3 linked regions of the Cryptosporangium aurantiacum genome follow. The protein of the gene in region 2 interacts with the protein of the main gene of each other region in a pairwise test. Links are inferred from orthologs where the notes say so. Each region holds a gene or a part of one and is shown on either strand. Other genes may lie near its edges.

Region 1 (6,258 bases), on a different replicon or contig from region 2:
GACGAAGCCCCCGGTCGACATGGAGCACGACGCGATCCGTGGCCAGTACGAACAGGGCTGGCTGGCCGGCCAGCGGGTGCCCGGGTACCTGCAGGAGAAGGACATCCCGGCCGACTCGACAACCGAGACGTACGCGGCGATCAAGCTCGGCATCCACACCCGCCGCTGGGCGGGCGTGCCGTTCTACGTGCGGGCGGGCAAGCGGCTGCCGCGCCGCGTCACCGAGATCGCGGTGCTGTTCAAGCGGGCGCCGCACCTGCCGTTCGCGGACACCGACACCGAGGCGCTGGGACAGAACCAGCTGGTGATCAAGGTGCAGCCGGACGAGGGCATGACGCTGAAGTTCGGTTCGAAGGTGCCCGGCTCGGCGATGGAGGTCCGCGATGTCGCGATGGACTTCCTCTACGGCGAGGCGTTCACCGAGTCTTCTCCGGAGGCCTACGAGCGGCTGATCCTGGACGTGCTGGTCGGCGACTCGACGCTGTTCCCGAACGCGGACGAGGTCGAGGCCAGCTGGGTCGTGATCGACGCGCTGGAGGACTACTGGGAGGGCAAGGAGCCCCACAAGTACCGCTCCGGCGAGTGGGGCCCGAAGGCAGCGGACGAGATGCTCGCCCGCGAGGGACGCACCTGGAGGCGGCCGTGACGACACTCTGGGACACCACCGGCACCGACGTGGTCAAGGCACTGGCGGAGTCACGCCGGGCCGCGGGATTCGTCGCCAGCGGTGTGGCGCTGACGCTCGTCGTCGTCGCGAACGAGAAGCACGTGTCGGCCGCCGAGGAAGCGGCCAGCATCGCCGCGGCGGCCCACCCGTGCCGGCTGCTCATCGTGGTGCGGCGCCAGATCGAGGCGCCGATGCCGCGGCTGGACGCGGAGATCTCGGTGGGCGGCAGGCTCGGTCCCGGCGAGGCCGTCGTGATGCGGATGTACGGGCGGCTCGCGGCGCACGCCGAGTCGGTCACGCTGCCGTTGCTCGCGCCGGACGTGCCGGTCGTGACGTGGTGGCACGGCGAGCCGCCGGAGCGGATCGCGTACGACCCGCTGGGGGTGTTCGCCGACCGCCGGGTCACCGACGCACGGGAGGCGGCGGACCCGATCGCGGCGCTGCACGGCCGGGCCGAGGACTACGCGCCCGGCGACACCGACCTGGGCTGGTCCCGGACGACGCCGTGGCGCACGCTGCTGGCCGGCGCGTTCGACACGGTGATCGGCCGTCCGACGTCGGTCAAGGTGATCACCGCACCGCGGAACGTCACCGGAACGCTGCTGGTGGGCTGGCTGCGGAGCCGTCTCGGCCTCGAGGTCGACCTGCAGGAGACCGCGAAGCGGGGCATCGCCGAGGTCACGGTCGAGATCGACGACGGCACGACGATCTCGGTTGTCCGGCAGGACAGTCACCACGCGATCCTGCGCCGCACCGGGGTTCCCGACCGGATCCAGCCGCTGGCCCGGCGGTCGCTGGGCGAGCAGCTCGCCGAGGAGATCAAGCGCCTCGACCCGGACCAGCCCTACGGTGAGGCGCTCGGCGCGGCCACCGGGCTGACCGGCCTGAATCAGCGGTCGCCGTTCCGCACGCACGTCTGGAAGGACCCGATGCCCACCGCGACCCCCGCGACCACCTCATGACGGTCGGCGAACTGAGTGTTGTCGTCCACCGGGACGCCGACGTCCTGGCTGCGGCGGCCGCGGCCCGGCTGATGGTGCGGATCGTCGACGCGCAGCAGGCGCGTGGCACCGCCTCGATCGTCCTCACCGGTGGCGGCGTCGGGATCGGGACGCTGAAGGCGCTGAACGCCAGCCCCGCGCGGGACGCGATCGACTGGGGCGCGCTCGACATCTGGTGGGGTGACGAGCGCTACCTGGCGGCCGGCGACCCCGAGCGGAACGAGGTGCAGGCCACCGAGGCGCTGCTCGACCACGTGCCGGTCGACCCGGCACGGGTGCACCGGATGCCCGCCGACACCGGCAGCGCGCCGGAGAGCGCCGCTGAGCAGTACGCGGACGAGCTGTCGAAGGCGGCACGGGCCGGCGCGTCGCTCCCGAAGTTCGACGTGCTGATGCTCGGCGTCGGGCCGGAGGGGCACATCGCGTCGATCTTCCCGGAGTCGCCCGCGGCGTACGACGAGGGCCTGGTCACCGCGGTGCGGAACTGTCCGAAACCGCCGCCGACCCGGATCTCGCTGACGTTCGGCACGATCACCAGCGCGGACGAGGTGTGGCTGCTCGCCGCCGGCGCCGGTAAGGCCGAGGCGGTGGGGCTGGCGCTGGCCGGTGCGGGTCGCGTCCAGATACCGGCGGCCGGCGCGCGGGGCGGCGTCCGGACGTTGTGGTTGGTGGACGAGGCAGCGGCGGTCAACGTGCCACCCAACCTGCGCCTTCGCAGGTCATGAACGCCAGAAGCGGCCCCCGGTAGGGGGCCGCTTCTCGCTTTAAGTCTTAGACCTCGCCGCGGCGCGCCCGCACCTTCGCGAGGGCCTCCTCGAGGATCGCCTCACCGTCCGCGTCGCTGCGCCGCTCCCGCACGTAGGCCAGGTGCGTCTTGTACGGCTCGTTGCGCGGAGCCGCAGGCGGGTTCTCGCGGTCCTTGCCGGCAGGCAGCCCGCACCGCGGACAGTCCCAGTGCTCCGGCTCGGCGGCTTCCACCGCGAACGACACACGGGTCACGTGCCCGTTCGCGCAGTAGAAGGGAATGTGGCGACGGGGCGCTGACTCCCCCCGCTCCGCCTCTCCCATCGGCCCCGCGCCGACGCGGGTGCCTCGGATGGCATTTCCACCAGCCACGGTTACAGCGCTCCGTTCCTTCCCAGAGGGGGTGGGTGGGGGTGGTCGCTGCCGAGCGCCGACCGAGCCCGAGAAATCAGGCGCCGGCGGTCGTCTTCAGCAGCAACCCGAGCGTCACGATGCAGGCGAACCAGATCACGCCGGTAGCGATCGTGATCCGGTCGAGGTTCTTCTCCGCGACCGAGGAGCCCGAGAGGTTCGAGGAGACGCCGCCGCCGAACATGCTCGACAGACCCCCGCCCTTACCCCGGTGGAGCAGGATCAGCAGGATCAGCGCCAAGCTCGTCACGACGAGCACGGTCGATACGGCGATGGTCATTGCGGGTGGTAGTTCCTCTCGCTCTCGCGGGGGTCGCGGACACCGGCCCGGTTTCTCCGGGGTGCCGCGCTGGGGCCGCAGCACCACCCGCACAGGATAACTGCCTCAACGGCACGGACGAGCCATGGTCACCATCCGCCTTGTTTTTCGGCGGAAAAGCCAGCCGATGGGCTGACGTCCGCCCCGCCGGTCAGCGGGGTTGGGGCCGGGCGACACCCCGCACCCGGCCCGCCGGAGCCGAATCGCGGCCCGGCGTGGTGAGCGTGGCGGCGACCGCCGGATCGGCCGCGGGGATCAGCACGGTCACCTCGAGCCCGCCGCCCGGCCGGGCGACCGCCTGCACGGTCCCTCCGTGCGCACCGGCCACCGCACGGACGATCGAGAGCCCCAGGCCCGCGCCGCGGGTACCGGTGCGCTCGACCCCGCCCCGCCGGAACGGCTCGAACAGCCCGGGGACCTCGCGCTGGTCCAGCTCCGGTCCGTCGTTGGCGACCACCAGCCAGGCCTGGCGTCCGTCGCTGCCGGTCCGCACGTTCAGGACGCCATGGGTGACGTTGTAGCGCACGGCGTTCTCGACCAGGTTCCCGGCGAGGCGCTCCAGCAGGCTCGGGTCGCCGACCACGACGGCCGGGGCGAAGTCGGTGCCGACCTGGAGCGAGAGCCGCTCGGCTTCGGCCGCGACCGCTGCCAGCGTCGAGGGGACACCTCGCGCGAGGTCGACGGGTATCTGCTTGGCCAGCCGGCCTGCTTGGGCCTCGGTGCGGGCGAGCAGCAGCAGCGCCTCGATCAGCTCGTTCGCGCGGCTGGAGGCGTCCCGGACGACGGTGCCCATCCGGCGCAGGTCCTCGACCGTCGCGTCGTCGTCGGCGAGCGTCACGTCGATCTCGGTCCGCATCACGGCGAGCGGCGTCCGGAGCTCGTGGCTGGCGTTCGCGACGAACCGTTTCTGGCTGCCGAACGCGGCCGACAATCGGTCGAGCATGCTGTCGAACGTGTCGGCGAGCTCCTTCACCTCGTCGTCCGGGCCGGTGTGGTGCAGCCGGTGGTCGAGCGTCTCGGTGGACAGGCGCCGGGCGGTCGCGGTCACCTGGTGCAGTGGGCGCAGCGCCCGTCCGGTGAGCAGGTGCCCGCCCGCCACCCCGGCCACGCCGATCGCGACCAGCGCCAGGAAGCCCTTCACCAGCAGGTCGGTCGTGGTGGTGGAGGCCATGCTCTCCTGCCACGCGGTGGCACTCTCGGTGTGCGTGCTGCCGTCCGCGTCGACCAGCGTGACGCTGGAGCCCGGCGCGAGCTGCTCGGTGGACATCAGCTGGTCGCGCACCAGGAGGTAGGAGAGGACCAGCAGGAGCAGTCCGGCGCCGACCAGCAGGATGCCGTTGAGCAGCGTCAGCCGCAGCCGCAGCGTGGGGCGCAGCCGGGACGGTCGAACCGGGGCCGGCCCCCCGTAGACGGTCATCTCGGTGTCACCCGATAACCGGCACCGACCACGGTCTCGATCAGCGGCGGATCACCGAGCTTCTTGCGCAGCGTCATCATCGTCACCCGCACGGTCGTGGTGAACGGGTCGGCGTTGGCGTCCCAGACCCGCTCGAGCAGCTCCTCGCTGGAGATCACCGCGCCCCGCGCGGAGAGCAGCACCTCCAGCACGCCGAACTCCTTCCGGGTCAGGTCGACCGGACGCCCCGCACGGCTGACCACGCGGCGAGCCGGGTCGAGCTCGACGTCGCCGACGGTGAGCACCGGCGGGGCGGGCGGCGTCGCCCGGCGTCCGAGCGCACGCACCCGGGCGACCAGTTCCTCGAACGCGAACGGCTTCGCGAGGTAGTCGTCGGCCCCGATCCCGAGCCCTTCGACGCGGTCGGCCACGGTCCCGCTGGCGGTCAGCATGAGCACGCGGGTGAGCGAACCGGAGGCCGCCAGCTCGGCGCAGATCACGTCGCCGTGGACGCCCGGCAGGTCGCGGTCGAGCACCAGGACGTCGTAGCGGGTGACGGTGGCCATCTCCTGCCCGTCGGTGCCGTTGTAGGCGACGTCGACGGCCATCCCCTCCCGGCGCAGCCCGCGGGTTACCGCGTCGGCCAGAGCCCGCTCGTCCTCGATCACCAGCACCCGCACGTTCGTGCCTCCCACTGCGTTGCCCAGCGGAGGCCGACAGGTCGGCCCCCGCAACGACGGTAAGCCGTCGCGTCACCTCCGGCCACGAGCCGTGCCGGACGAGTGGGCTGCGGGTCACACCTGCATCACGATCCCCTGCGCCCCCACGCGGAATGCCGGTTACGTCCACCTTGGACGCGCGTAACCCACGACCGTGCCTGCAGCGCGATCGACCCGATGTGGTATCGATCGCGGGTGCGCATGCTGTCGACTCCTCCCCCACCGCCCCCATCGACCCCGACACCGCTCGCGGGTCTCGATGCGGTCCCGTGGAACCGGCTGCACCACGCCTACGGTGTCGCCACCGACGTACCGGGCCACTTACGGTCGTTACGGTCGGGCGATCCGGACGTCCGGCAGAACGCCTGCGCGGCGCTGCTGGGCACCGTGTACCACCAGGGAACGCGCTGGCAGGCGACCCGGTACGTGGTCCAGTTCGTGGTCGGGCTGGTGGAGTCGCGGGACACGCCGGACCGCGCGATCCTGATCGGCCTGCTGCGCGCGCTGGCGGTGGGCGACCGGGAGGACGGGGAACTGCCGTTCTCCCCCGCCGTCGCGTTCGCGGGCGCCCGCGGCGTGACGAGCGAAACCGAACGTACGGTTCTCACCTGGCTCTACGACGAGGAGACGCGTCCGGACGAGGCGCAGCTCGCCGCGACCGACGCGGTCGCCGCGTACTGGGCGCAGGCGGCGTACGAAGCGGGTGCACGCCACGGGTACCGCTACCTGAACTGGCTCAGCGACTACGACCCAGCGGTCGCTGCCGGCGCCGCGGAGCTCCTGGCGTGGTTCCCGGAGACCCCCGGCGTGGTACCCGCGCTGATCGCGGTGCCGGACGACGAGGCGCACGCGCTCGCCCGGTCCAGCGCCAACCTCAGCCTCGGCCACCTCGGCCACAGCGCCGCGGGCAACATCGAGGTGGACGCCCGGCTGGTCGAGCTGCTCGGCGCGCAACACCTCACGGTCGCGCTGACGGCCGCGGTGGCGCTGGCCTACCGCCA
Region 2 (7,014 bases):
CGGTGGGACCGGCGGGCCGGACGATGCGCCGCCAGCATCGGCGGCGACCGGGACCCTGCCGGGAGTTAACCCTACCAACGCCTACCCAGCGTTCCCCGCCGCGCAAACGCGGCGCAACCGCCGCGCTGAACGCCGCGCGGCGCCGCTGCGGACGGTGACCGTCCTGCGGCGGCGCCGCGCCGGGCGTCCGAATGAAAGACCTACGCGGGACCGCCCGGCGCACCGTGGCAGCGCTTGTACTTCTTGCCCGAGCCACACGGGCAGGGCGCGTTCCGCGACGGACCCGCACCGACCTTCTGCCCCGGCGACGCCGCCTTCCGGCCCCCGGACGTCCCGGACGACCCGGCCGCCGCACCCAGCGGCGATTCGGTCGCCACCGCGACACCGCCACCGGTGCCGGCCTCGCCGTCGATCGTCGGCGAGCTGTACTGCAGCGGCTGGTTCGACGGGCGCGGCTTGATCAGCCCCTGCACCTCGACGTGCCGCTCGATCGGCGTCTCCACGGTGGGCGAGTCGTCGGCCGACGGAGCCGGTGCGGGCGCTTCCTCGGTCTGGATCTCGGCGTGGAAGAGCAGCCGGATCGACTCCTCCTTGATGCCCTCCATCATCCCGTTGAAGAGATCGAAGCCCTCACGCTGGTACTCGACCAGCGGGTCGCGCTGGGCGTAGGCCCGCAGGCCAATGCCCTCCTGGAGGTAGTCCATCTCGTAGAGGTGCTCGCGCCACTTCCGGTCGAGCACCGCGAGCACGATCTGCCGCTCGGCGTCGCGCATGAGCTCGGAACCGAGCTCCTTCTCGCGGAGGTCGTACGCCGACTGCGCGTCCTCGGTGAGCCGCGCGATCAGCAGCTCGGCGTCGATCGCCTCGCGCCCGCCGACCTCCTCCTCGAGCTCCTCCAGCGTGAACGAGACCGGGTAGATCAGGTTGAGGCTCTTGAACAGCTCCTCGAGGTCCCAGTCCTCGGCGTACCCCTCACCGGTGGTGGCGCCGACGTACGCCTCGACGATGTCGTCCAGCATGTGCCGCATCTGCTCCTGCAGGTCGGCACCGTCCAACACCTGCTTGCGCTCGGCGTAGATCACCTGGCGCTGCTTGTTGAGCACCTCGTCGTACTTGAGGACGTTCTTCCGCGCCTCGGCGTTCTGCTGCTCGATCTGGGTCTGCGCCGACTGGATCTGGCGGCTGACCATCTTCGACTCGATCGGGACGTCGTCCGGGATGTTGAGGCGGTCCATGATCGCCTCGACCGCACCGGAGTTGAACCGTCGCATCAGGTCGTCACCGAGCGACAGGTAGAACCGGGACTCACCGGGGTCACCCTGCCGACCCGACCGGCCACGCAGCTGGTTGTCGATCCGCCGCGACTCGTGCCGCTCGGTGCCGAGGACATACAGGCCGCCGGCGTCGGTGACCTTCTCGGCCTCCTCCTCGACCTCTTCCTTGACCCGTTCGATCGTGGCCTCGAGCAGCTCGTCCCAGTCCTCGTCGTCCGGGGTGTGGCCACCGTTGCGCAGCTCGGCAGCGGCCAGGAACTCCGGGTTGCCGCCGAGCATGATGTCGGTACCACGGCCGGCCATGTTCGTCGCGACCGTGACCGCACCCTCGCGCCCGGCCTGGGCGATGATCTCGGCCTCACGCGCGTGGTTCTTCGCGTTCAGCACCTCGTGCCGGATACCGCGCCGGTTGAGCATCGTCGACAGGTACTCGGACTTCTCGACGCTGGTGGTGCCGACCAGGACCGGCTGGCCGTTGGCGTGCCGCTCGGCGATGTCCTCGACGACCGCCTCGAACTTCGCCGGTTCGGTCTTGTAGACGACGTCCGCCTTGTCGAGCCGGATCATGTCCCGGTGCGTCGGGATCGGCACGACGCCGACGCTGTAGGTCTTCTGGAACTCGCCGGCCTCGGTCATGGCCGTACCGGTCATGCCACCGAGCTTGTCGTACAGCCGGAAGTAGTTCTGCAGCGTGATCGTGGCGAGCGTCTGGTTCTCGTCCTTGATGTTCACGCCTTCTTTGGCCTCGATGGCCTGGTGCATGCCCTCGCTGTAACGACGGCCGTGCAGCACGCGACCGGTGAACTCGTCGACGATCAGGACTTCACCGTCGACAACGATGTAGTCCTTGTCCTTCTTGAAGAGCTCCTTGGCCTTCAGCGCGTTGTTCAGGTAGCCGATCAGCGGCGTGTTGACGGCCTCGTACAGGTTGTCGATGCCGAGCTGGTCCTCGACCTTCTCGACGCCCTCCTCGCTGATGCCGACCGTGCGCTTGCCCTCGTCGACCTCGTAGTCCCGGTCACGCCGCAGCCGCGGGACGATCCGGGCGAACTCGGTGTACCAGCGCGCCGACTGCTCAGCCGGGCCGGAGATGATCAGCGGCGTACGGGCCTCGTCGATCAGGATCGAGTCGACCTCGTCGACGATCGCGAAGAAGTGACCGCGCTGGACCAGCTCCTGGCCGGAACCGGCCATGTTGTCGCGCAGGTAGTCGAAGCCGAACTCGTTGTTCGTGCCGTATGTGATGTCGCACTCGTACGCGGCCTTGTGCGCGCCGGGCAGCGCGTTCGGCAGGATCGTGCCGACCGAGAGCCCGAGGAACCGGTGGATCCGGCCCATCCACTCGGCGTCACGTTGTGCCAGGTAGTCGTTGACCGTGACGACGTGGACGCCCTTGCCTGCCAGCGCGTTCAGGTACGCCGGGAGCACACAGGTGAGGGTCTTGCCCTCACCGGTCTTCATCTCGGCGATGTTGCCCAGGTGCAGCGCCGCGCCACCCATCAGCTGGACGTCGTAGTGCCGCTGCCCGAGCACGCGCCTGGCGCCCTCGCGAGCGACGGCGAACGCTTCGGGGAGCAGGTCGTCGAGCGTCTGGCCGTCCGCGTACCTCTCTTTGAACTGGTCGGTCAGTTCGCGCAGCTCCGCGTCCGTCAGGTCCGTGTACTCGTCCTCGATCGAGTTCACGGTGTCGGCTATCGCCTTGAGACGGCGAATGATCCGCCCCTCGCCGGCGCGGAGGATCTTCTCGAAGATCACGGGTTCGGTCAGCTCCCTCAGATGTCCTACCGCCATCGTAGGCGCGGGCGTGCGGCGGCGGGCCTCCCGCGCTACGCGGCCAGCCGTCCACCGGTCGGGGCACACGGCCAAAAACATGTCACAGCCCACCCAGTAAACCGCAGCGGCGAGCCGACGGTTCCCGGGAGCGGCAACCTGTGGGTCACCGGCGTCCGCGGAACTCCGAACAATAGTCGGGCCGGGACATTTTGCCGAAGATTTCCCCGTTTGCGCCGTACCCAGTGCTGCCCGCACCGGGTCGAGCGGCCAGGATGTCGGGGTGGACACCGTGGAGATCGCCGCCGGCCGCTTCCAACTGCGGCCGTGCCAGGCCGTCGACGCCGACTGGATCTTCCGCGCCTGCCAGGACCCCGCAATCCAGCGCTGGACCCGCGTCCCCACCCCCTACCGCCTCGACGACGCCGTCGCGTACGCCACCGAGTACGTCGAAGAATCCTGGAAGTCGGGTCGGGCGGCACCGTTCGGCGTGTTCGACGCGGTCAGTGGCGAGGGGCTCGGCACGGTCGGCCTGGTATCGATGGACCTTCCCGAGGGGCTCGCCGAGGTCGGCTACTGGGCCGCTCCCTGGGCTCGCCGCCGCGGCGTGGCGACCGCGAGCACGCTGGCCGTCGCCCGCTGGGCGTTCGGCGCGCTCGGGGTGGCGCGGCTCTGCTGGCTCGCCGAGGTCGGCAACGACGGCTCCCGCGCCGTCGCCGAGCGCGCCGGTTTCACCGTCGAGGGGGTTCTGCGAGATCGCATCCGGCGCCGTGACGGTTCCCGCGCGGATGCCTGGATCGGCTCGTTGTTGCCCTCCGACCTCTAGATCGACGCCGTCCGGCGAGCCACCGTGGGCGGGTTCCGCTCCGCCGTCGGGGTCCAGGCCCGTGCCCTCGCGTCCCCGCCGTAGACACGAAGCGGACGCCCGGCGCGCTGCCGAGCGTCCGCATGACGCTGTTGCATTTGCATTTGCTACGGCGGTGGAGCCCGCCGGCCGCTAGATCCCCAGGCAGATGACTCCGTAGTCGTAGCCTTTGCGGCGGTAGACGACGCTCGGCCGACCAGTGTCCTTGTCGTTGAAGAGGTAGAAGTCGTGCCCGACGAGTTCCATCTCGAAGAGGGCGTCGTCGACGGTCATCGGCTCACCGGGGTGCTCCTTGGTGCGGACGATCCGGCACGGACCGTCCTCCCACTCGTCGAGTACAGCGACCGACCCGTGCTCCTCCAGCGTGGGTTCCGAGCCGTTCGGCAGCGCCCACATCGGCGCCGGCAGCTCTGCGGTCGCTTCCGCCATCGCCGAGGCGACCGAGACGGGGGTGCGACGACCGTGGTGAACGCGCCTGCGGTCAGCGGCGCGACGGAGACGGTTCTCCAGCTTCGTGATCGCGAGGTCCAATGCGGAGTAGAAATCCGCTGCAGCGGCTTCGCTGCGAATCACCGGACCCCGGGTTTTGACGGTGATCTCGACCCGCTGGCAAGTCTGCGCTTGCCGACGGTTCGGTTCGTGGAACAGTTCGACGTCGATACGAATCAATTTCTGGTCGTAGCGCTCGACGCGAGAGAGCTTTTCACTCACGTTCTGCCGGTAGTGATCGGGCACCTCGACGTTACGACCCTTGACGACGATGTCCACACGTACCTCCACGCTTCCGCGAACTGGTCAGCCGGCCCGACTCCGGGCGGCTTTCTCAACGAGGTACCGGTCACCCTTGCCCGTCACACGGGGCGGGAGGGAACCGGTGAGCGGCGACCTCCCCTCGATGTCATCCATCTACTCAGGGCGAGAACTGCTGTGGAACCTGACGCTAACTCTTCGGGGTAGGGGTCGTCACCCCTCCACTCCGACCAATTCATCCGGTTTGCTCAAACCGTATGCTTGTCATGCCTGGTGACCGGGTTTTCGGTTCCATCAGAATGGAATCAGACACCGCGCGTGGCGACACGCTGTACGAGCAGTCTGCACCCACTCCGCAACTTTGGCGCTACCTATCGTGACGAACACCGTTCGCGTCGGGTACCCGACGCGAGGTCGCTGCGACGAGGGCCGCGGCCCGCACCACGAACCCGCCCGCCTCCGCCGCTCGGCAGGCCTCCGCGAGCGTCGCGCCGGTCGTGACGATGTCGTCGACCAGCACGATCGTGCTGCCTTTCGGAGTGCGGTGGTGCCGCCAGGGACGTGCGCCGACCGGCCGGAATGCCCCCGCGATGTTCTCGCGGCGCTCGGCGGCGGTGAGCCCTACCGAGTCGGACGGCGTGCGACGCAGCGTGAGCAGCGAGGCGGCACGCACCGGGTACCCGCGCTGACGCAGCGTGGCGGCGGCGCAGCGAGCCAGCCGAGCCATGTGGTCGCCGTGGCGTTCCCGGATCGCCGCTGCCGAGGACGGCACCGGCACCAGCACCACCGGCCCCGCGCCGCCGGGCCAACCCCCGGCGGCGGAGAGGGCCACCGTTACGGCCGCTGCCAGGCGGGCGCCGAGCGGGCGGGCCAGCGCACGGTGGCCACGCTCCTTGTAGGCGATCAGCGCCGAGCGCAACGCCCCGCCGTACACCCCCGCCGCGACGCAGATCGCCGGGCCGTCCCCACCCGGCCGGTCGCAGGCCGGGACGAGCGACGGCTGGGTGTGCAGCGCGGACCGCCCGCACACCGGGCAGAGCGGCCCGTCGGGGCCACGACAGCCCACGCACCGCACCGGCAGCACCAGGTCGAGCACGTCCCGCCACACGCCTCAACGGTGCCCGAACACCGAGGGCCCGCGGAACCCCCTGTGGACGACGCTCAGCCCGGGTAGAACGGCGCGACTCCGGCCACCTGCAGCGCCGGCGTCACGGAGTAGTTCGCCTCCGCGCTGTAGATGCGTCCGCTCAGCTCCAGCGGGATGATCGGCTCCGGGTTCTCGGTGGGGTCCGCGGTGAGCCGGACGACCGGCGTCGTCTTGAGCCGCGTCGTCTGGATACGCGCGGGCGAGCCGTCCACGGGCGCGAGGACGATCGACACCTCGTCGCCGGCGTTCCCCGGCCGGGTGACCGCCACGGCCGCGGTCACCGCGCCGTACCAGGAGACGTCCTTCGGCGCGCCCTCGACGGCCAGCGGTCGCGCTCGCAGCACCAGCGCGCTGCCGGTCGAGCCGGTGAGCATCCCGAAGAAGACCTGCGCGGAGCTGCCGGTCCCGTTGATGAACACCGCACGCACGCCGTCCATCGAGAGCCGGATGGCCGTGATGTTCCGGAGCCGCCGCCCGTTCGGCCCGATCACCTGGATCTCGGTCGGAGTCCGCGCGTTGCCGACCCCGACCTCGAAGAGGCGCCCGCCCACCGGGACGACGACCGTGACCGAGTTACCGCCCCAGGACGGGCGCCCGATCTGCGACGCCCGCAGCGTGGGCTGCATCGTGCCGGACGCGTCGGTGATCCAGAGCCGCTGGGAACCCGCCTCGTCACGAACGACCGCGAGCCGGGTGAGGTTCATCGAGACCGCCGCCGACCTCACGTTCTTGCCCTGGACCGACGTGCCGAGCCGCAGCGGCTTCTGATCGAACGACCCGGCGTCGCTCAGCACCTTCACCGCGCCTTTCTGGACGGCGAACGTGGGTAGGTTCTGCCGGTCGACGACGACCGGGTTGTAGCGCTTCCAGGCCGACTGGTCCTGGTTGGCGCTGAAGTCATCGACGTCCAGCGGGCGGCCACCGACGGTCAGCCGGACGCTGCCGGAGAACGACGCGCTCAGCGACCAGCCCACCTCGGCCACGAACGCGTTCAACGCGTCCTTGTCCAGCGACTCGGCCTGGGCCTCGAGTTCGACGATCAGGTCGCCGTCCTCGACCGCCACCCGACTGGTGCGCTTGATCTTCGGCAGCGGGTTCACCGCGACCGGCTTCAGCGCCGCGGACGGGCCGGCGAGCACGAAGTCGACGATCTGCGTCGCGAGGTCACCGCTGCTGTCCTCGTTGACGTACCGCCGCTCGGGGATGAC
Region 3 (6,508 bases), on a different replicon or contig from region 2:
GGCACTCGCCGTCACTGGCCAAGGTTCGTGGCGCCCCCGGTCCGATGCCCACCTCTGGGTTGCGTTCAACATTCGGGCCCATCACATGCAGGCCCAGACCGTCGCTCAGCGGTTGAGCGAAGCCGCCGACATCTGGGAAGAGTTGGACGGACTGGTAAGCGACCACCGCCTTCCGGAACGAGTGACCAACAGCCTCTACGAAGCGGTGCTCGGGTATCGGGTTCGGCGCTCGGGATACATGAAGATGACCGAGGTCGAAAAGCACACCGCAACGCGCGATCTGGGACGACTGGCCGAGTTGCAGCTGCTCCGCCCACAGGGCGAAACGCGGGGGCGCTTCTACGTCGCCGGCGACCGTCTCCGGGAAATGCACACGGAACTTCGTCGACGTCGTCGGCCGCTGACCGATCCGTATCCGTGGTTACTCCGAAAGCTGGTCGAGGCCGCGCCCAGGGTCCTCAACGCTTCAGGCTCGCTGGCTGAGTAGCCACTCGTCGAACGTCGTGGGGGCGATCCGGGCATTCTCGCCGGGCAGCATCACGTTGCCGGCCATCTCCTCCCCGAAGATGCCGGTTGACCAGCTCGGCGCCAACCGGACTTCGCGTCCCCGCGCCTCGTTCGTCCGACGCGCCATGTCCACCAGGTCCTGCGGCTCCGGTCCGACGAGATCGGCGTCCCGGCCGCGCGGCTCGCCCACCGCGATCTCGGCGAGCACCGCGGCGACGTCCTCGGGAGCGATCGGCTGGACGAGCAGCGGCGCGATCGTCGCGACGCCGTCGCGCTCGGTCCAACTCGCAACCATCGCCGCGAAGTCGTGGAACTGCGCCGCCGGCAGGATCGTCCACGGCACGACGCCGGCACTCACCAAACGCTCCTGTTCGCGCTTGCCCGCGTAGTGCGCGTTGCCCTCCACACGGTGGACCCCCGCGATCGACAGCAGCACGTGGTGACGGACGCCTGCGCGTTCCTCGGCAGCCAGCAGGTTGCGCGTGGCTGCGCCGAAGTACGCGACGGCCTCGTCCCGGTCGGTCGCGGGGCCGTTGGTGGCGTCGACCACCACCTCGACGCCTACCAGCACGTCGTCCAGACCCTCGCCGGTCACCAGGTCGACGCCGCCCGACCGGCTGATCCCCACGACGTCGTGTCCGTCTCGCTCGAGCGCGGCGACGGTGAGGGCCCCGATGTTGCCGGTGGCCCCGGCGACTGCGATCCGCATGGCGACTACCTCTCTCCTGGCGGGTGTCGTGTCGAACCCTAATCCGGATAAAAAAGATCCGCAATATCAGCGATACACTAATCACTGTGAAGCTTCCGGTGAGCACCGAGTGGGTTCTGCACTGCGCGACGACGTTGGCGCAGTTGGAGCCGGGCGCCACGGCCTCCGCGGCGCAGCTCGTGGCGTACTACGGCCTGCCCGCGGCGTCGCTCGCCAAGCAGTTGCAGGCGCTGGTGCGGGCCGGTGTGCTCACCGCGTCGCCGGGTCCTCGCGGCGGCTTCCGGCTCGCGCGTCCCGCCGCCGACATCACGCTGCTGAACATCGTCGAAGCCGTGGACGGCCCGTCCGAGCCCTACGTCTGCCAGGAGATCCGCCAGCAGGGACGCGGCGCGCTCCCGCCCGACGAGTGCCGCAGCACCTGCGTCCTCGCCGCCAGGATGGCCGACGCGCACCAGGCGTGGCGGAACAGCCTCTCCGGCGTGAGCCTGGCCGACGTCCTGGACTCGCTGCCCCCGTCGGCGCCGGCCCGGACACGGTCACTTCTCGCGTCGGTGAACGCGTGAGTCCCCATCACGCGGGTGCCGACCGATATGGTGCAAGAGCCGTCGGCGGCCCCTCCCCCTCTGGGTTGCACCGAAGGGCCGCCGACGACTCGCTCCAGGTTGGACCGAAGCCTCACCGGAGAGGTTAATCCGGGCATTGACCCGCCACAGCCCCGTCGAGCGTGGCGCGTCAGGACACGGCGACTGCCTCGATCTCGAGCAGCCACTTCTCGTCGTAGATGCCGGTGATGATGACGGTGAGCGCCGGGCTGTGGCCGCCGAGCACCTCGTGCCGGATGCGGGCGTTGGCCTCCCGGTACTGCCGGTCGGAGAGGAAGACCGTCACCTTCGTGAGGTTCTCCAGGCCCAGGTGTGCGGTGTTCAGTACTCCGACGACGTTGCGCCAGGCCAATCGGCACTGGTCGTCGAAGGTCTCGGGAACGTGGCCGGTCTCGTCCTCGGGCACCTGGCCGCTGATGAACAGGATGTTCGATGCGCCGGTCGCCAGGGCGCCCATGCCGTAGGAGCGGGGTTGCGGGTCAAGAGTCGTGATCTCCACGCCAGGAACCGTAGCCAAACGTGTGCAAAGGGTGTTGCCTAACGGGATCACCGGACGACACTCGGGAGGCTCGTGTGGACGCCAAACCACTGCGCTGGCTCGCCGCGACGGTCACGACCGGAGTACTCGTGGCGGTGGGAGCCACCACTCTCGCCGCGGATGCATCGAACGAACGGCAGAAGGCCCGCAGCGTCATCTTCGTCAACGGCGACGGCATGGGTCCGGCGCACCGCGAAGCGGCCCGGCTCGCGCTCGAGGGCCTCGACGGACAGTTGGTCATGGACAGCCTGCCGGTGTCCGGGCAGCTGACCACCAGCCCGGACGACCCGGCGAACCCGATCACCGACTCGGCGGCGGGCGCCACCGCATGGACGATCGGCCAGCGGACCTACAACGGCTCGATCGGGTACGACGTCAACAAGAGGCCGGTGCCGACGCTCGGCTACCGGGCGAAGCAGGCGGGCAAGGCGACTGGCCTGGTGACCACCGCTCAGGTCACCGACGCCTCCCCGGCCGCCTGGTTCGCGAACGTCCCGGACCGGGGTCAGCAGGACGAGATCGCCCGGCAATACATCGACGTCAGCAAGCCGGACGTCATTCTCGGTGGCGGCGAGGACTGGTGGCTGCCGGCAGGCAACCCGGGCGCGTACCCCGACAAGCCCGCGGAGGACCCGACCGAGGGCAGCCGCAGCACGAAGGGCGACCTGATCGCAATAGCACGACAGGCCGGCTACCGGTACGTGTCGACGGCGGCGCAACTGCAGGCCGCCCCGGACGGCAGGCTGCTCGGGCTGTTCGCCAACCAGGAGATGTTCCAGCAGCGCGAGGAGGGCCAGGGTGACGTCTACAGCCCGGTCGTCAGCCTGGCCACGATGACCTCGAAGGCGCTCGCCACGCTGAAGAAGGACCGGGACGGGTTCTTCCTGCTCATCGAGGAGGAGGGCGTCGACGAGTTCTCCCACGACAACAACGCGGCCCGGATGCTGCAGTCGATGGGCGAGCTGGAGAAGGCCGTCGCGGTGGCGAAGGCGTACGTCAACGCGCACCCGGACACGCTGCTCGTCATCACCGGTGACCACGAGTGCGGCGGCCTCACGGTCGAGGACACCGGGACCACGGATGAGTCCGGCGACGCGATCTCGAAGGAAGACGGGCCGTTCGCGATCCCCGGCAGCCCGCTGAAGTTCAACCTCGACTGGACGACCAGCGGCCACACCGGCGTCGACGTGCCGGTCACCGCGGCCGGTCCGTACGCGACGTTGTTCACCGGCAAGCACCCCAACACGCACGTCCACGAAGTGCTTTCGAAGATCCTGACGAAGTAGCGCGCGGCCCGGCCGGTGGGAACACCGGCCGGGCCCTCCGCTATCTACGGGTGCAGTTGACCCGGCTGGTGGTCACCGTGGACATCCGGTGCGTGGGGCTCGACCACGTCACCCGCTGGCTAGCGGTGGCGACGCAGCGACCGGTGGTGCGGGTGACGACCCGCGTGCGGACCCCAGAACAGGGGGCGTTGACCGTGATGCTGCCGCCGAACAGCGGCGCGACTCGAACCACCGTGCAGCCGTCGGCCCGGGCCGGGTGAGCGAACGCCACCACCGAGAGCGGCACGAGCACGGACGCGCCGATCACCCCCGTCATCGTTCGTCGAACACTCATCGTGTTTCCTTCGTCGGCGTCCTGATGTCGCGACCAGGAAAGCGCCGGAAGGCCTGCGACGGTATTAGGGAAATCCCCAATTCGTCCCGTTCGACGGTAAGCACAACTAGGCATTGATACGCCGTTTCAGCAGCGCCAACGAGCACACAGGGTGTACCGATACAGGTGTAATGCCCTACTTTGGACAACGCCGCAGTCACACGCGGCTTTTGCCCGGAGCGACCGCAACTGGAGTTGGTGGCGATCACTACGGCGACCACAGTGTGCTCGATAGCAGACCCAGAACTCATCGGCAGGGACGCTGAGCGGCGGTACCTCGACGATCTACTCGACGAGTTGCCGGTCGCCGGTCGTGCGCTGCTCGTCCGCGGTGATCCCGGCGTCGGCAAGACCACGCTGCTGGACTACGTGGAACACAAAGCCGCTTCCCGGTACCAGGTGTATCGGGTGCGAGGGGTGGAAAGCGAAACGACGCTCCCGTTCGCCGCGCTCGGTGAACTGCTGCTGCCGCTCCGCCGACGCTTCAGCGCGCTGCCGCGCGCCCAGCGGGAGAACCTCGAGACCGCGCTGGCGCTCAGCGAGCTGGTGTCCGACTCCGCGGTGAACCCGTACGCCGTCTGCGTCGCTACGCTCAACGTCCTGTCGCTGGCCGGACACGACCGGCCATTGGTGGCGCTCGTCGACGACCTGCAATGGGTGGACGCCGACTCGGTGAACGTCTTTCGCTTCGTGGCCCGGCGGGTCACGTCCGACCATGTGGCGTTCATCGCCGCCACCCGCAAGCTCTCCGAGGAGCCGCGAGGACACGCCGTCCTCGACGTCACCGGCCTCTCCGAGCGGGAGTGCCGGTTGGTGCTGGACAGTCACAGGCTCGTGGTCGCACCCGGCGTCCTCGACGCGTTGGTCGGGTTCTCCCGCGGGAACCCGCTGATCCTGCTGGAGTTCGCGTTCCGACTGAGCGAGGCGCAGCGTCGCGGCGAGGAGCCGCTGCCCGCGGCACCCGCCCGCGGCGGCCGCGCGGAACAGGGTTGGACGTCACGGATCCGCGCGTTGCCCGCTCCGACCCAGCGGGCACTCGTGCTGGTGGCCGCCGCGCGCGAGCCGACGGTGGAGATCGTCGACCGGGCGCTGGGGGCGTGGAAGCTCGCGCCGGACGACCTGACGGCAGCCGAGGAAGCGCGCCTGGTCCGGGTGGTGGCCGACCGCTACGAGCTGGTCCATCCGATCTTGCGCAGCGTCGCGCTGAGCAACGTCCCGGTCGGCGTCCGCAGGCAGGCCTACCGCGCGCTCGGCGAGGGAGCCACCGGCGCCACCCGGGCCTGGTATCTCGCCTGTGCGGTGTCGCGGCCGGACGAGGACGTCGCGGCCGGACTCGTCCAGGCCGCGCGGGAGGCTCGACAGTGCGGTTCGTACCTGGCCGCGGCGCAGGCGTGGCGCCGAGCCGCGGAGCTGACGCCCGCCCGCTCGAACCTCACCGCGGGCCGCCTGCTCGACGCCGCCAGGGACGCGTTCGCGGGCGGGGCCTGCGACGACGCCGCGCGGTGGTGCGAGGAGGCACGCGCGACGGCGACCGATCCGGCGTTGCGCGCGGACATCGCGCTGCTGCACGGGCGGGCGTTGACCTGGATGGGCAGCGTCCGGCACGCACATCGCCTGATGAGCACGGCCGCCGAGGCGATCGCACCGACCGACAGCGTCCGCGCCGCCGCACTCGCCCACGAGGCCGCCCTCCCCGCCGTCATGCACGCGGACCCGGCAGGCGCGATCGCCGCCGCGCGCCGGGGCATGGAACTCGCGACATCCGCCGCGGGGGTCGAGCGGTGCGCGCTGTTCCTCTGCCAGGGCCTCGCGCTCACCCACCGCGTCGAGGACGCCTGCCGGGAGCTGGACCGCGCCCTCGCCGCGTTCGAGGGCACCGATCCGGCCGCCACCGGGATCGAGCTGACGAACCTCGCGCAGGTCTGCTTCTGCGTCGAGCGCTACGAGGACTCGCAGCGTCTCCTGCACGCGGTCCTCGACGGAGCGCGCCGGAGCGGCAACCCGGTCGCGTACGCGTTCGCTTTCGGAGTGCGCAGCGAGCTGGGCTGGTGGCTCGGGCAGTGGTCGGCTGCCTACGCCGACTGCCTGGAAGCGACGGCAAAAGGCCGGGCGCTGCGTCAGCGGGGTGTGGTGGCCGCCGGGCTGCTCATGCAGGCCCGCTTCGACGCCGCCCGCGGCGACCACGCCGGTTGCGAGCGGCGCGCCGCCGAAGCCATCGAGTTCACCGACTTCACTGACGTCCGGTCGATGCAGATCTACCGCGAAGCCGCGCTAGGGCTGGACTGCCTGAGCCGGGGCGCGGGCACGGATGCGGCGGTCCACCTGGGCCACGCGCAGGAGATCTTCGTCCGCTTCGGGCTGGGCAACCCGAACGTCACGCCGTTCGCCGGGGACGCCGTCGAGGCTCACCTGCGCGCCGGGAACCCGGGCGCGGCCAGGGACACGCTCGCCTGGCTGGAGGAGTGCGCCGACCGGACCGGCCTGCGCTGGCAA

Evidence for each region.
Region 1: the proteins of secA (region 2) and secG interact in binary tests that used the Escherichia coli proteins (3 or more experiments, as listed by UniProt). The link is inferred for Cryptosporangium aurantiacum from one-to-one orthologs.
Region 3: the proteins of secA (region 2) and BUB75_RS29210 interact in binary tests that used the Escherichia coli proteins (3 or more experiments, as listed by UniProt). The link is inferred for Cryptosporangium aurantiacum from one-to-one orthologs.

Annotation. Positions count from the first base shown.
Region 1 is NZ_FRCS01000001.1:790,498-796,755, reverse strand. Bases 1,483-4,153 are described here. They hold secG (preprotein translocase subunit SecG), read right to left. Parts: upstream 3,104-4,153; coding sequence 2,861-3,103; downstream 1,483-2,860. Other genes in these bases: BUB75_RS03410 (HAMP domain-containing sensor histidine kinase), read right to left, coding at 3,294-4,153; BUB75_RS03420 (RNA polymerase-binding protein RbpA), read right to left, coding at 2,440-2,784; pgl (6-phosphogluconolactonase), read left to right, coding at 1,626-2,393; BUB75_RS03430 (glucose-6-phosphate dehydrogenase assembly protein OpcA), read left to right, coding at 1,483-1,629. In the rest of the region: zwf (glucose-6-phosphate dehydrogenase), read left to right, coding at 1-646; more of BUB75_RS03430, read left to right, coding at 643-1,482; more of BUB75_RS03410, read right to left, coding at 4,154-4,559; BUB75_RS03405 (response regulator transcription factor), read right to left, coding at 4,556-5,218; BUB75_RS03400 (hypothetical protein), read left to right, coding at 5,453-6,258. UniProt on the Escherichia coli protein: Subunit of the protein translocation channel SecYEG. Overexpression of some hybrid proteins has been thought to jam the protein secretion apparatus resulting in cell death; while this may be true it also results in FtsH-mediated degradation of SecY.
Region 2 is NZ_FRCS01000028.1:37,957-44,970, forward strand. Bases 1-3,427 are described here. They hold secA (preprotein translocase subunit SecA), read right to left. Parts: upstream 3,066-3,427; coding sequence 201-3,065; downstream 1-200. Other genes in these bases: BUB75_RS41790 (GNAT family N-acetyltransferase), read left to right, coding at 3,328-3,427. In the rest of the region: more of BUB75_RS41790, read left to right, coding at 3,428-3,870; hpf (ribosome hibernation-promoting factor, HPF/YfiA family), read right to left, coding at 4,042-4,677; BUB75_RS41800 (ComF family protein), read right to left, coding at 5,027-5,767; BUB75_RS41805 (LpqB family beta-propeller domain-containing protein), read right to left, coding at 5,821-7,014. UniProt on the Escherichia coli protein: Required for protein export, interacts with the SecYEG preprotein conducting channel.
Region 3 is NZ_FRCS01000010.1:142,023-148,530, reverse strand. Bases 1,596-4,516 are described here. They hold BUB75_RS29210 (alkaline phosphatase), read left to right. Parts: upstream 1,596-2,391; coding sequence 2,392-3,642; downstream 3,643-4,516. Other genes in these bases: BUB75_RS29200 (helix-turn-helix transcriptional regulator), read left to right, coding at 4,238-4,516; BUB75_RS29205 (hypothetical protein), read right to left, coding at 3,683-3,976; BUB75_RS29215 (RidA family protein), read right to left, coding at 1,949-2,317; BUB75_RS29220 (RrF2 family transcriptional regulator), read left to right, coding at 1,596-1,779. Outside these bases: BUB75_RS29230 (Fic family protein), read left to right, coding at 1-487; BUB75_RS29225 (SDR family oxidoreductase), read right to left, coding at 467-1,216; more of BUB75_RS29220, read left to right, coding at 1,303-1,595; more of BUB75_RS29200, read left to right, coding at 4,517-6,508.